2 linked regions of the Phyllobacterium zundukense genome follow. The protein of the gene in region 1 interacts with the protein of each later gene in a pairwise test. Links are inferred from orthologs where the notes say so. Each region holds a gene or a part of one and is shown in the gene's direction. Other genes may lie near its edges.

What was found.
Region 2: the proteins of ftsZ (region 1) and rlmN interact in binary tests that used the Escherichia coli proteins (3 or more experiments, as listed by UniProt). The link is inferred for Phyllobacterium zundukense from one-to-one orthologs.

Annotation. Positions count from the first base shown.
Region 1 is NZ_CP104973.1:2,364,504-2,371,603, forward strand. Bases 2,628-5,566 are described here. They hold ftsZ (cell division protein FtsZ), read left to right. Parts: upstream 2,628-3,226; coding sequence 3,227-4,906; downstream 4,907-5,566. Other genes in these bases: ftsA (cell division protein FtsA), read left to right, coding at 2,628-3,160; lpxC (UDP-3-O-acyl-N-acetylglucosamine deacetylase), read left to right, coding at 5,147-5,566. In the rest of the region: N8E88_RS23965 (D-alanine--D-alanine ligase), read left to right, coding at 1-912; N8E88_RS23970 (cell division protein FtsQ/DivIB), read left to right, coding at 900-1,841; more of ftsA, read left to right, coding at 1,838-2,627; more of lpxC, read left to right, coding at 5,567-6,127; N8E88_RS23990 (LysR substrate-binding domain-containing protein), read right to left, coding at 6,134-7,027. UniProt on the Escherichia coli protein: Essential cell division protein that forms a contractile ring structure (Z ring) at the future cell division site. The regulation of the ring assembly controls the timing and the location of cell division.
Region 2 is NZ_CP104973.1:1,141,858-1,148,825, reverse strand. Bases 2,277-5,083 are described here. They hold rlmN (dual-specificity RNA methyltransferase RlmN), read left to right. Parts: upstream 2,277-2,964; coding sequence 2,965-4,203; downstream 4,204-5,083. Other genes in these bases: N8E88_RS17950 (LysE family translocator), read right to left, coding at 4,638-5,083; N8E88_RS17955 (hypothetical protein), read left to right, coding at 4,200-4,628; N8E88_RS17965 (invasion associated locus B family protein), read left to right, coding at 2,340-2,843. Also shown: N8E88_RS17985 (arylesterase), read left to right, coding at 1-394; thpR (RNA 2',3'-cyclic phosphodiesterase), read left to right, coding at 557-1,153; N8E88_RS17975 (low molecular weight protein-tyrosine-phosphatase), read right to left, coding at 1,105-1,662; N8E88_RS17970 (YkvA family protein), read left to right, coding at 1,694-2,086; more of N8E88_RS17950, read right to left, coding at 5,084-5,279; N8E88_RS17945 (argininosuccinate synthase), read left to right, coding at 5,530-6,753; N8E88_RS17940 (M3 family metallopeptidase), read left to right, coding at 6,903-6,968.

The DNA of each region.
Region 1 (7,100 bases):
GTTGCGGTGCTAATGGGTGGCTTTTCATCGGAGCGTCCGGTGTCGCTGTCTTCCGGCAATTCATGCGCCGATGCTTTGGAGGCCGAAGGCTATACTGTAACCCGTGTCGATGTTACCCGCGATATCGCCAGCGTGTTGCGTGACCTCAAGCCTGATGTTGCCTTCAATGCGCTGCACGGTCCGTTTGGCGAAGACGGCACCATCCAGGGCATCCTGGAATATCTCGAAATTCCCTACACGCATTCAGGTGTGCTCGCGTCTGCTCTCGCGATGAACAAGGAACAGGCGAAGATCGTCGCCAAAGCGGCTGGCATTCCTGTGGCTGAAGCCAAGACCATGAACCGTCTGGACTTCACCTCGAAGCATCCGATGAAGCCGCCTTACGTCGTGAAGCCTGTGAGCGAGGGCTCCAGTTTCGGTGTCGTCATCGTCAAGGAGGATCAGCCTCATCCACCGCAGATCATCACCTCTGCCGAATGGAGGTATGGTGATAGCGTCATGGTCGAGCGCTACATCTATGGGCGCGAATTGACCTGTGCCGTGATGGGCGATGTGGCCATTGGCGTATGCGAAATCATCCCGGTCGGGCATCAGTTCTACGATTATGATTCAAAATATGTTGCAGGCGGATCAAATCATGTTGTTCCCGCTAAAATTTCACTAAAAATTTACCAAAAAATACAAACACTGGCACTCAAGGCGCATCAGGCAATTGGATGTAAAGGGATTAGCCGGTCGGACTTCCGTTACGACGACCGTTTTTCCGAGGATGGCGAGCTTATCTGGTTGGAAGTCAACACCCAGCCAGGCATGACTCCCACCTCTCTCGTGCCTGATATCGCCAAAGCTGCGGGGCATACCTTCGGTGAATTGTTGAGTTGGATGGTGGAGGACGCATCGTGTTTGCGTTGAAGGGCAAAAATGAGCACCCGCGAGGTGCTGCGCCGGTGCCTTCGGGCAGGTTGGCGACTTTTGGCCGTTTCCGGATCGTCTTGCCAAAAATCCTGCGCAAGCCTGTTCGCGTTCTTGCCCGCACCATCGAAGGCGAAGTCACCATTCCGAACCATGTCGGGACGTTCGGTGCCTTGGCTTTTCTGGCTTTGACCGGTGCCTATGGCGCAATCCTTGGCGGTCATGCGCCCGAAGTCGTCAAGGTTACAACCTCGACGTTCGGCTTCGCCATCGAAGATGTGAAGGTCGTCGGCAACAAGGAAACGTCGGAGATCGACGTTCTCGGCGCTCTTGGTCTTGACGGCGAGACATCGTTGGTCGGTTTGAGTGCTGCAGACGCCCAAAAGGCCGTAGCGGGATTGCCTTGGGTCGAATCCGTCGATGTGTTCAAGGTCTATCCGAACACGATCCAGATTTCGATCCACGAGCGCACCGCCTTGGCGGTCTGGCAGAATGGCGACCAGCTTTCGGTGATCGATGCCGATGGCCGCATGATCGTACCTTTCAATGGCGGTCGCAGTGCTTCATTGCCGGTGGTGATCGGTGCAGGTGCTGACAAGCAGGCAAAGCTTCTCCTGACGCAGATGGCCGCCTTCCCGCAAATCGCTGCCGAGGTCAAGGCCTATCAGCGGGTCGGAGATCGCCGTTGGGATCTGGTGCTGAAAAACGGCGTAAGCCTGATGTTGCCGGAATCCCGCATCGACGAGGCTCTCACTGATATTGCCAATATGGACAGCAAGGCAGGGCTTCTGTCTCGCGATATCGCATCGGTCGATATGCGCCTGACGGACCGCGTGGTTGTCAGGCTGACGCCAGAAGCAATGGTACAGCGCGTTGAGTATTTGAAGGCCCGTGACAAGGCGCCCAAGCGTTCGGAGAAGCGTGTATGAGTATTCTGAACGGAAAAGGTTCATCGACAGGAGCGCCATCCGCCAAGCGGACGCGCTCGTTGACAGTTCTGGACATCGGTTCGAGCAAGGTCTGCTGCATCATCGCGCGTTTGCGTCCGCGTGAGGAAAGCGCGCATCTGCCAGGCCGTACACATCGCATCGAAGTCTTGGGAATTGGCCATCAGAAGTCGCGTGGCATCAAGTCGGGCGTTATCGTCAATCTGGATGCTGCCGAGCAGGCGATCCGTCTTGCCGTCGATGCCGCGGAGCGTATGGCGGGCCTCACGGTCGACTCGATGATCGTCAATATTTCGGCGGGCCGCCTGAAGAGCGAAAGCTTTTCCGCCAGCATCAATCTTGGTGGCCATGAGGTCGATCAAGCGGATATCCGCAGGGTGCTTGCAGCCGGAGCCAAGCAGGCGCTTGCCGCTGAACGTCATCTCGTGCATTCGCTGCCCATCGCCTATGGTCTCGATGGTGAGCGCGGCATTCGCGATCCGCTCGGCATGATTGGCGATACGCTCGGCGTCGAAATGCACGTTCTGACTGCCGACGCAGCGCCGCTGCGCAATCTCGAGCTGTGCGTCAATCGCTGTCATTTGTCTGTCGAGGCGATGATCGCAACGCCCTATGCCAGCGGTCTTTCAGCACTCGTCGATGATGAGGCCGAGATGGGCGCTGCCTGCATCGACATGGGTGGTGGCACGACAACGATTTCCGTGTTCTCCGAAGGCAAATTCATCCATGCCGATGCTATCGCTATTGGCGGCAATCATGTGACCATGGATGTTGCGCGCGGCCTTTCCGCTCATATGGACGACGCGGAGCGGCTGAAGGTCATGCACGGTTCGGCTCTGCCAAGTGCCGCTGATGATCGCGATATGATCAGTGTCTCGCCGCTGGGCAATGATGCCCGCGATGTTCCCAATCAATATCCGCGCGCGGTACTGACCCGCATCATCCGCGCCCGCGTTGAGGAAACGCTGGAACTTGCGCGTGATCGCCTCAACCAGTCCGGCTACGGCCAGATTGTCGGCAAGCGCGTGGTGCTTACGGGCGGTGCCAGTCAGTTGGCGGGATTGCCGGAGGCGGCGCGCCGCATCCTGGCTCGCAATGTGCGTATTGGTCGTCCTCTTGGTGTCACGGGGCTTCCCGAGGCAGCCAAGGGGCCGGCTTTCTCTGCAGCGGTTGGTCTTCTGATTTATCCGCAAGTGGCAGGAATTGAGGAGCGTTCTGTAAAGGCTGGTTCATCTTCGTTGATGACAGGCACAGGTGGGCGTTTTCAGCGTATCGGCCAATGGCTGAAAGAGAGTTTTTAATCAATCGGGGAAACCCAAAAAAACACCGCAGCGGCGAGGCGGTAGAGACGAAAAGGAACGAAACAAATGAGTATCAATCTGCAAAAGCCGGACATTACCGAGCTTAAGCCACGGATCACCGTATTCGGTGTTGGCGGTGGTGGTGGCAACGCGGTCAATAACATGATCAATGCCGGTTTGCGCGGCGTTGAATTCGTTGTGGCCAATACCGACGCACAAGCGCTGTCGCAGTCAAAGGCTGAACGTCTGGTTCAGCTTGGTGCCGCTGTGACCGAAGGCCTTGGTGCAGGCTCGCAGCCGGAAGTTGGCCGCGCGGCAGCCGAAGAATGCATCGACGAGATCAATGATCATCTCCAGGGCACGCACATGTGCTTCGTCACTGCCGGAATGGGTGGGGGCACCGGTACCGGCGCCGCGCCAGTCGTTGCCCGGGCGGCACGCGAAAAGGGTATTCTGACCGTTGGCGTCGTCACCAAGCCTTTCCATTTCGAAGGTCAGCGCCGCATGCGCACCGCCGATATGGGTATTGCCGATCTTCAGAAGAACGTCGATACACTCATCGTCATTCCGAACCAGAACCTCTTTCGCATTGCCAATGACAAGACGACCTTTGCGGATGCCTTCGCGATGGCCGATCAGGTTCTCTATTCCGGTGTTGCTTGCATCACCGATCTGATGGTGAAGGAAGGCCTGATCAATCTCGACTTTGCCGATGTTCGTTCGGTCATGCGCGAGATGGGCAAGGCGATGATGGGGACGGGTGAAGCCTCCGGTGACGGCCGTGCAATGGCAGCGGCAGAAGCTGCAATCGCCAATCCCCTGCTTGACGAAACTTCCATGCGTGGCGCCAAAGGTCTGCTGATTTCGATCACCGGTGGCCGCGACATGACGCTCTTTGAAGTCGATGAGGCTGCTACCCGTATCCGTGAGGAAGTTGACCAGGATGCCAATATCATCCTCGGCGCAACCTTCGACGAAAGCCTCGAAGGCATCATCCGCGTCTCTGTCGTGGCAACTGGCATCGATAAGCAGATTGGAGAGTCGGCGCCCGCGCCGATCGAATTTCGCCAGCCTCTGAAGCCGATTGCCAAGCCCGTTCAGCAGGCCGCCGCAAGTACAAATGCACGTCCGGTTGTTCAGCAGCCCGCGGCACGGGCAGCGGACCCAGTAGCCGATGCGATCCGCGCTGCAGAGCAGGAGGTGGTGCAGCGTGCTCCACAGCCCGCCGAGGAATTCCGCCCGCAGAGCCGCATTTTCCAGGCTCCGGCGCCGGAGGTCTTTGATGCTCCCTTTGCTGCCGCGCCTCAGGCTCCTGTGCATCAGCCTGCTCCGCAGATGCAGGTTGCACCTGCACCGCAGCCGGCTGCCCCACGCATGCCGAATGTCGCTGATTTCCCGCCTGTGGTTCAGGCAGAACTCAACGCCCGCGACATGGGAAGCCGTGAGAGCAATCGCGAACCTTCCTATGACAGCCAGGAAGACCGTGGGCCGATGGGTCTTCTCAAGCGCCTCACTGCCGGTTTGACTCGCCGCGAAGACGAGACCGCCCGGCTCGAACCAGCGCAGCCGCGGGAACCCGCAATGCGTCCGGTCGAACAGCGCCGTCCGCTTTCGCAGGATGCGTCGATCTATGCGCCGCGCCGTGGACAGCTCGATGAGCAGGGTCGCGTTCAGTCGCAAGCGCGCCAGGCTTCCGAAGACGATCAGCTTGAAATCCCGGCGTTCCTTCGCCGTCAGGCCAACTGATCTGATCACGGATTGTTAAAGGATATGAATTCCGCCATTGCCTCAATGGCGGAATTTTTCTTTCAAGCCATTGAAAGGTCACAGAAACGACTTAGCTGATGGCGCAGTGGTTTCGTTACAAACGTCGCGAAACCGTGATTTTGCTTCATGGGATGCCGACTGTATCTTGCGCCGCAAAATAACGATGAGCGATGCTGATTCCAGAAACGTGCAGCGCCGCAAGTTAATGTCGGAAACCGGATGGATGATCCGGGCGGTACATGGGCACGAGGTTTCAATTTGCGCGACTACCAGACAACGATTGCCGAGCGAATAATCCTTTCAGGAGCTGGCGTGCACAGCGGTGCGCCGGTGACGATTGCTTTCGTCCCGGCCGATCCCGATACGGGCATCGTTTTCCACAGGCTCGACGGAAGTGGCGCCAGCCACGAAATCAAGGCGCTTGTATCGGAAGTCGGGACGACCGATCTGTCGACAACGCTTGCCAACAGGGCAGGGGTGACGATCAGCACAGTCGAGCACGTCATGGCAGCAATTGCCGGTTCGGGCATCGACAACATGATCATCGAGATCGATGGCCCGGAAGTGCCAATTCTCGACGGAACATCCTCGGTGTTCCTCGACACATTCGAGCAGGCCGGTTTTGTGCGGCAAGCGGCAAAACGCCGTTTCATCCGGATACTCAAGACATCGCGCATTGAGGCCGGGGCATCCTGGGCCGAGTTCCGTCCTTATGATGGAACGCGCTATGAGGTCGAAATCGATTTTGAAACGCCGGTCATCGGCCGTCAGAAATTTGCCGCTGATATGGATGAGGCGGTCTTCCGCAAGGAGATTTCGCGGGCGCGCACCTTCGGTTTCATGCGCGACGTTGAAAAGCTCTGGGCGGCAGGCCTGGCGCTGGGTTCATCACTCGATAACTCGCTGGTCATCGGCGATGATCATTCCGTCATCAATCCGGGTGGCCTTCGCTACAAGGATGAGTTTGTTCGTCACAAGGCGCTGGACGCCATCGGCGATCTTGCCCTCGCTGGTGCGCCGTTCATTGGCTGCTTCCGCTCTTATCGCGGCGGGCACCGGCTGAATGCTGCGGCGCTCCGCGCACTGCTCTCCGATCATACGGCGTTCGAGATCGTCGAAATGGCCGGTAAACGCGGCCAATCGCGCGGCGCATCGCTTGTTGCGGTAAACGCCCCTGTTTTTGCGCCTTGGGCGATCTGAAGCCTATTAGTACGCTGGTATCGCATTGTGCACCGCTTGCAGCATGATCGATGCAAGGCGTGCGGTTGCCGGATCTGATTGCGCTTGCGATCGATGAAGGACAAGCCCGAGAGAGGGTAGCGGTGGCAGTCCGCTGTCGGCTGGCACCAGAGGTTGTACGCTTGGCGGTAGCCCGAACGGGGTGCGAATGGTTACGCCGAGGCCCGCTACCGTTGCAGCCCATAATCCCGACAGGCTCGGACTGACAAACGACTGCCGCCAGGGTATGCCAGCGCGGTCAAGCGCGTTTGTGGCGGCAGTACGCAAGAGGCAAGGGGCTTCCAGCGACGCCAGAGCTAGTGGTTCGTCCGCAGATGCTCGCCAATTCCTTGGATCGCCGGACGGACCAACCCAGCACATTGGCACCTCCCTGATGTGCTCGGAGTGAGGCGTCGTCACAGATCCGTCGTTCCAGGCCAACGCCAGGTCAAGGCGATCGGATGTGATGCGATCGATCAACTCCACATTGCGTGCTACCCGGGCCTCGATTCGCACCTTTGGATGAGCGCGGGAAAACTGTCCAAGAACGTCCGGAAGAATGGTTTCGCCGAAATCCTCCTGCAGTCCAAGCCGCACCCATCCTGCAAGCTCGGTGCCATGAATTGCCGTTGCAGCTTCGTCGTTCAGGTCGAGTAGCCTGCGTGCATAAGCCAGCATCGTCTCGCCGGCTTCTGTCAGCGCCAGCCCGCGCCCGGCTTTGATGAAGATCGGCGTTTCCGCCTGCTGTTCGAGTTTCTTCAATTGCGCGCTGACCGCCGATGTGGATCGGCCAAGCCGGCCCGCTGCTTTGGCAAAACTGCCAAGTTCCATGCCGGTCGCAAAAGTGCGCAACACATCAAGATCGAAGGTAACCCGTCGCATTTTAATTGTCCTAGTTTTTGGAACTATTAGTACAAAACTTTCCGATTTTCAGGATGATGATGCCGCTCTATAA
Region 2 (6,968 bases), 1.2 Mb from region 1 along the record:
GGATTGGTCGGTGCCACAAGGCACTGACCTGGTGATTCTCGAGTTTGGCGCCAATGACGCGCTTCGAGGCATCGACCCGGCTATCAGCGAGAAAAACCTTTCCGATATCCTTGAGAAACTGAAGCAGCGCAACGTTCAGGTCATTCTCGCCGGCATGCTGGCACCGCCTAACATGGGCAACGATTATGCCGAGAAATTCAACGCGATCTTTCCACGTCTGGCGGAAAAATATGATGTGCCGCTCTATCCCTTCTTTCTGGACGGCGTGGCGACAGTAAAATCATTGCAACTCGAAGACGGCGAACATCCGAACACAGAGGGCGTCGCCAAGATGGTTGAAGGTTTTCTGCCGCTCATGGAAAAGACCATAAGCCAGCGCACCGCATCACAATAGGTGCTCAACGCGCTGATGAAGGCAATCCGGCAACCTGTTCCGCCACCTTTGGATGAGCCGTGTCTAATTTGTCGCGCCGGAGGATAATCTGAACTTATGTCTTGCTCGCGAGTTCATTCGATGATTCTCTGAAGTTACAACTCGATTCGGGGAGGATGCCTTATGCCGCGTCTCTTTACTGCCCTCGAAATCCCGAGGGACGCCGCTCTCTCACTGTCGCTTTTGCGCGGTGGCCTGCCAGGTGCCCGATGGATTGATGTCGAAAACTATCACATCACATTACGCTTTATCGGGGATGTCGAAGGCCATATCGCCGACGAGGTTGCCAATGCGCTCGACCGGATAAGGCGACCGGAATTCACGCTGCAACTTTCCGGCGTAAAGGCCTTCGGTTCAAAGAAACCGCATAGTCTGGTCGCGGGTGTTTCTCCTTCGCCCGATATTCAGGCGCTGCACGCCGAAATCGAACGCATCTGCCAGCGGCTTATGCTGCCGCCCGATCAACGCAAGTTCACCCCGCATGTCACGCTGGCACGACTGCGCAATGTCCGTAATGAAGAAGTCGCACACTACCTGTCCTCACGTGGAAACTTCTCCACAGCGCCGTTCACCATAGGACGTTTCGTGCTGATGTCATCGCGCGACTCCATCGGTGGCGGGCCTTATATCGTCGAGGAAGCCTGGCCACTCGAAGCCCCGCGCTCCTTCTATCAGAACCGCGCGGAGAGGCCTTTGGAAGCCGCCAGGATCATTCGGTAGACGCGTTCGAAATCGACACTCGTGCCGTAATACGGATCCGGGATCTGTTTGGCGTCTCCAAAGGCGAGTTCATGGAACATACCGACTTCGGCAGTGGCAACGCTGGGCCGGCGCGTCTGAATCATCGCGATATTCTGCCGGTCCATGCCAACGATCAAGTCGAATCGGGTGAAATCACTCGTAATGAGCTGGCGGCACCTTTGACCTGAAATATCGATGCCGTGGCGGCTGGCGACGGCAATAGAGCGTTCGTCCGGCAATTCTCCCGTGTGATAGCCATTGGTACCAGCGGAGTCTATGACGACACCATCACCCTTCCCCTCCGCCACGAGCACCGATCGGAATACACCCTCCGCCAAGGGCGAGCGGCAAATATTGCCGAGACAAACGAACAGGACGGAATGGAGCGGGTATGATGTCATGCAGCACTCTGGTTTGGACGTGGACGCGCTCACGAATTCCACAACAATTTCGTTGAAACTCTTGCAGCAGGTGGCCGTTCTTACCATGTTGTCACGGAATGGTTTTGAAGGAAAAGGGATGAACGACGCAAAGATTGGCGAAATTCTGGAACCGGGAAGCGAGGATCAGCAACGCTCCCGTGAGGAACACGTTCGTGCGCGGTTCTGGAAAACGGCACGCAAAGCAGCGAAATCGATTCCATTCCTTGATGACGTCGTTGCCGGTTATTTTTGTGCGCTCGATCCTGCGACGCCGACGAAAGTACGCGGCATCCTTCTCGGTTCGCTTGCCTATTTCGTATTGCCGCTCGACTTCATTCCCGACTTCCTCTTCGGTCTCGGTTTCACCGACGATGTTGCCGTCCTGATGGCAGCATTGAGCGCTATTCGTAGTCACATCACACCAGCGCATCGTGTGGCCGCCCAAAGGGCTATCGAAAACCTCGACCGCGATCCGTCACCGGCCAATTGACTTCGATTCATCACAAGGACGTGAAACCGCGAAACGTCAAAGTCTCGCCGCTTTTGTTTGGCTGGAGTTCACTGGTGGGACGTTAACGAGGACGCGATATTCGTAGCTCTGAAAATTTGCTCTATCTTCACCGTTTGGTAACCCAGATTAAGTCAAATTAAGGGAAGCGAACTGGACAATACGGCATCCGGAAATCTCCGGGCCATTGCCGGTTCGCGAGTTATGAAGTACGCGAGAAAAACTGGTAGGTAAAATGTTTGGTAAATCAATCGTAGCGGTCTCTGTGCTCATGTTTGGGCTGACGGGAACAGCTCTTGCCCAGACCCCAAGTCAGATCAGCCAGTACAACGCGTGGGGCGCTTACAGCTACCAGCAAGGCAATGGTAAAGTCTGCTACGTCCTTTCTGTCCCGATCGACAAGCAGCCTGCCAAGATCGATCATGGCGATAACTTCTTTATGGTGAGCCAGAAGCCGGGTCAGAACGTCAGTTATGAGCCGCAGTTCAAGGCCGGTTACGATCTGCAGGCAAATTCCAAGGTCGTTGTGAAGATCGACGAGCGTTCTTTCTCCATGTTTACCAGTGGCAGTCACGGCTGGATGGAAAACGCTGCCGAAGAACCGCAACTCGTCGCTGCGCTGCGCGCGGGACAACAGATGTCGATCAACGCTGTCTCGAAGCGCGGTACGAAGACGAGTTATGCATATTCGCTGAAGGGTGTATCGGCTGCTCTGAAAGCTATCGCGACCTGCAAGTAACAATTCGAAGAGATGTCGTTAGAAGGGCCGACCACTGTTTCGGCCCTTTTGCATGTGGAGGTGACGCGCGGGCTGGAACGTGGTATGAGCCCCGCTTCCGATTAGAACGTTAGAAAACTCCATGTCCGTATCGCTAGACCTGACACATCCTGTTGCCCGGGACAAATCCCGTGATGCCATTCGAACCGCGATCGTTGAAAAGCCATCGTTGATTGGCTTGTCGCGTGCGGAAATGGGCGAGGCGCTGGTTGCGATCGGCGTGCCTGAACGTCAGATAAAGATGCGCGTCGCGCAGCTCTGGCATTGGCTATATGTGCGCGGCGTTTCCGATTTTGCCGATATGCTGAACATTTCCCGGGACATGCGTGAATTGCTGGACCGGCATTTCAATATTGCGCGTCCGGAGATTGTCGAGGAACAGATCTCCAATGATGGCACGCGCAAGTGGCTGTTCCGCTTCCCGCCGCGCGGGGCCGGACGTCCTGTCGAGATCGAAACCGTTTATATTCCGGAAGAAGGCCGAGGCACCCTGTGTATTTCCAGCCAGGTCGGCTGCACCCTCACCTGCTCCTTCTGCCACACGGGCACCCAGAAGCTCGTCCGCAATTTGACCGCCGAAGAGATTCTGGCACAGCTACTGATCGCCCGGGACCGCCTCGGCGATTTCCCCGATCGCAATACGCCCGATGGCGCCATTGTGCCCGCTGAGGGCCGCAAGGTTTCCAACATCGTGATGATGGGAATGGGCGAGCCGCTTTATAATTTCGAGAACGTCAAGAAGGCTCTGCTGATCGCCTCCGATGGCGATGGCCTGTCGTTGTCCAAGCGCCGGATCACATTGTCGACTTCAGGAGTCGTGCCGGAAATTTATCGCGCAGGCGAAGAGATTGGCGTCATGCTGGCAATCTCTTTGCATGCGGTGAACGACGACCTGCGCGACATGCTCGTGCCTATCAACAAGAAGTACCCGCTGAAAGAATTGCTGGATGCATGCCGGGCCTATCCGAGCCTTTCCAATTCGAAGCGGATCACCTTCGAGTATGTCATGCTCAAGGGCGTCAATGACTCGCTCAACGATGCCAAGCAGCTTGTCAAGCTGCTCAGGGGCATTCCGGCAAAGATCAATCTGATCCCGTTCAACCCCTGGCCCGGTGTGAATTACCAGTGTTCCGATTGGGAACAGATCGAGAAGTTCGCCGATTACGTCAACAATGCCGGCTACGCCTCGCCGATCCGCACTCCGCGCGGACGTGATATTTTGGCAGCCTGCGGTCAGTTGAAATCAGAATCGGAACGCATGAAGAAGACGGACCGTCTGGCGTTCGAGGCGGCCATGATCGCCGGGCACGGCGAAGATTGAGCCGGATCCTGTTCTACTTGCTGCGTTTTGCCCTGATCACGTTTGGCTTCGTCTGCGCGATTTTCGCCGCATCGCTGTTCCTCAACCTGCTGCTGCTTGGTAGTTCCGAGTTGATCGGCTCGGAGGGTCCATTCTTGTATTTGACCGTTCCGGCTTTTGCGGTGGTAATTGGCTACAGCATCTTCTTTCCCGCGGCGATTCTTATCCTGTATGCCGAGCTGACCGCCTGGCGCGATTGGCTATTCTATGCGCTCGGCGGTGCTGGCATTGCCGTCGTGATCATTGTCTGGAAATGGCGGCCGCAGGCAGAAGACACAAGTACATTCGCAGCAATCCTTGCCACCGGTGTTGTCGGTGGCTTTGTATACTGGCTGATTTCAGGACGCAGTGCAGGCGGGATCGCCCAGCTTCCGAAAGACCTATAGCCTGGCGCACTACTTCGCTTGTGCCATCAGGATCTTTGCCGCGAAAGCGGAAAAAACGCCCGCGAAAAGCCAATCGGTGATCCGGGTGACTGTCGGGTTTTTCTTGAGCAGTTTTGAAAACTTGTCCGCCGCGATAATCATCGGCGCAACCACAGGCAAGGCGAGCGGGATAAACAGCACACCTAGAAAAAACAGCTTTCCGGGTGCGTGAGGGTCCGAGGCCGAGACGAATTGCGGCAGGAAGGTCATGAAGAACAGGATGATTTTCGGATTGAGCAGATTGATTCCGAAACCGGTCAACCAGTTTTGAAACAATGTGTGGGATTGGCCGACCTGCTTTTCCGGCGAGAACGCTGAGCCATGTCGGATGGCCTGATAGGCAAGCCATACCAGGTATCCTGCGCCGACGATCTTGAGCGCAAGGAACGCGGTCGGCGACGCAACAATCAATGCGGAAAGCCCGATAGCCACCATCGTCGTGTGTACGACAACTCCGCTGCTTGCGCCGGCCAGACAAGCAAAACCGGCCGCCTTGCCTTCCGACAAAGCCCGTCCCACGAAAAGCGTCATATCAGGCCCGGGTGTGATTGACAGAACGAAGGTCGCAACGGCGAACTGCAGGATGATGGACCATTCGGGAATGAAGTTCATTTACAAGCTCCGCAATGAATTTTGTCGGAAGCTAACGCGACTATCGGATTTTAACCACCCGTTTTCGGTTCCTGCGGCTCATTTTATATGATGCATTTTCGTACGTTGTTCTCGAACAGCTGTCGTCTCCGGTTCACCGAGCGAGACAAGTCCTGCAGAGGCAAGCCGCAGCTCTCCGAGACCAGCCTTGCCAACATCACCGCACCTGCTAAAAGACCTGCAAGAAATAGCGAATATGCAGGAAAACAGAATGAACAAGTGGAAAGACGTCAAGAAGGTCGTCCTCGCCTATTCGGGTGGACTCGACACCTCCATCATCCTGAAATGGCTGCAGACGGAACTCGGCGCTGAAGTCGTTACCTTCACCGCCGATCTCGGCCAAGGCGAAGAGCTCGAGCCGGCGCGCAAGAAGGCCGAAATGATGGGCATCAAGGAGATCTATATCGAGGATGTGCGCGAGGAATTCGTTCGCGATTTCGTCTTTCCGATGTTCCGCGCCAATGCCGTCTATGAAGGCGTCTATCTGCTCGGCACTTCGATTGCCCGCCCGCTGATTTCAAAACATCTCGTCGAGATCGCAGCTCGCACCGGCGCTGACGCAATCGCCCACGGCGCGACCGGCAAGGGCAACGATCAGGTCCGCTTCGAGCTTTCCGCCTATGCGCTTAATCCGGATATCAAGGTGATCGCACCCTGGCGCGACTGGACCTTCAAATCGCGCACGGATCTTCTGGAGTTTGCGCGCGAACATCAGATTCCGATCGCCAAGGACAAGCTCGGTGAAGCCCCGTTCTCCGTAGATGCAAACCTTTTGCACTCTTCGTCGGAAGGCAAGGTGCTTGAGGATCCGTGGGTGGAGGCTCCGGAATACGTGCACCAGCGCACGATCTCGCCGATGGAAGCGCCAGATAGAGTAACGGAAATCGAAATCGCCTTTGAAAAAGGCGATGCGGTTGCCATTGACGGCAAGCCGCTCTCCCCTGCAACATTGTTGAAAGCGCTCAACGACCTTGGCCGCGACAATGGTATCGGCCGTCTTGATCTGGTCGAAAACCGTTTCGTCGGCATGAAATCGCGCGGTGTCTACGAGACACCGGGCGGCACCATACTTCTCGCCGCACATCGTGCAATGGAATCGATTACGCTCGATCGCGGTGCGGCCCATCTCAAAGATGAATTCATGCCCCGTTATGCCGAACTTATCTACAACGGCTTCTGGTTCTCGCCGGAGCGTGAAATGCTGCAGGCCATGATCGACAAAAGCCAGGACGATGTCGAAGGCACCGTTCGTTTGAAGCTATACAAGGGCAACGTCATGGTTTCCGGCCGGAAATCAAAGAAGTCGCTCTATTCAGACGCTCTCGTGACTTTCGAGGACGACCGCGGTGCTTATGACCAAAAGGATGCCGCCGGATTTATCCGCCTTAACGCGTTGCGGCTGCGCACGCTTGCCGCCCGCAAGCGCAACAGCTGATACTTCCGAACACGAAACGAAGCGGGGCCCTGCCCCGCTTTTTGTTTTCAGCGATGCTGCTACTTTCTTGACGACGCGGCTTGTGGCTGCACCGTCTCCGTCTTAGATGTTAGAACCTTGTTGTTCTTCCCACCTGACGGAGCGCCCCCATGTCTTCAACAAAACCGTCCATCAACGCAGCATTGACAGAATGGACCGGGCCTCTTGGGCTGCCC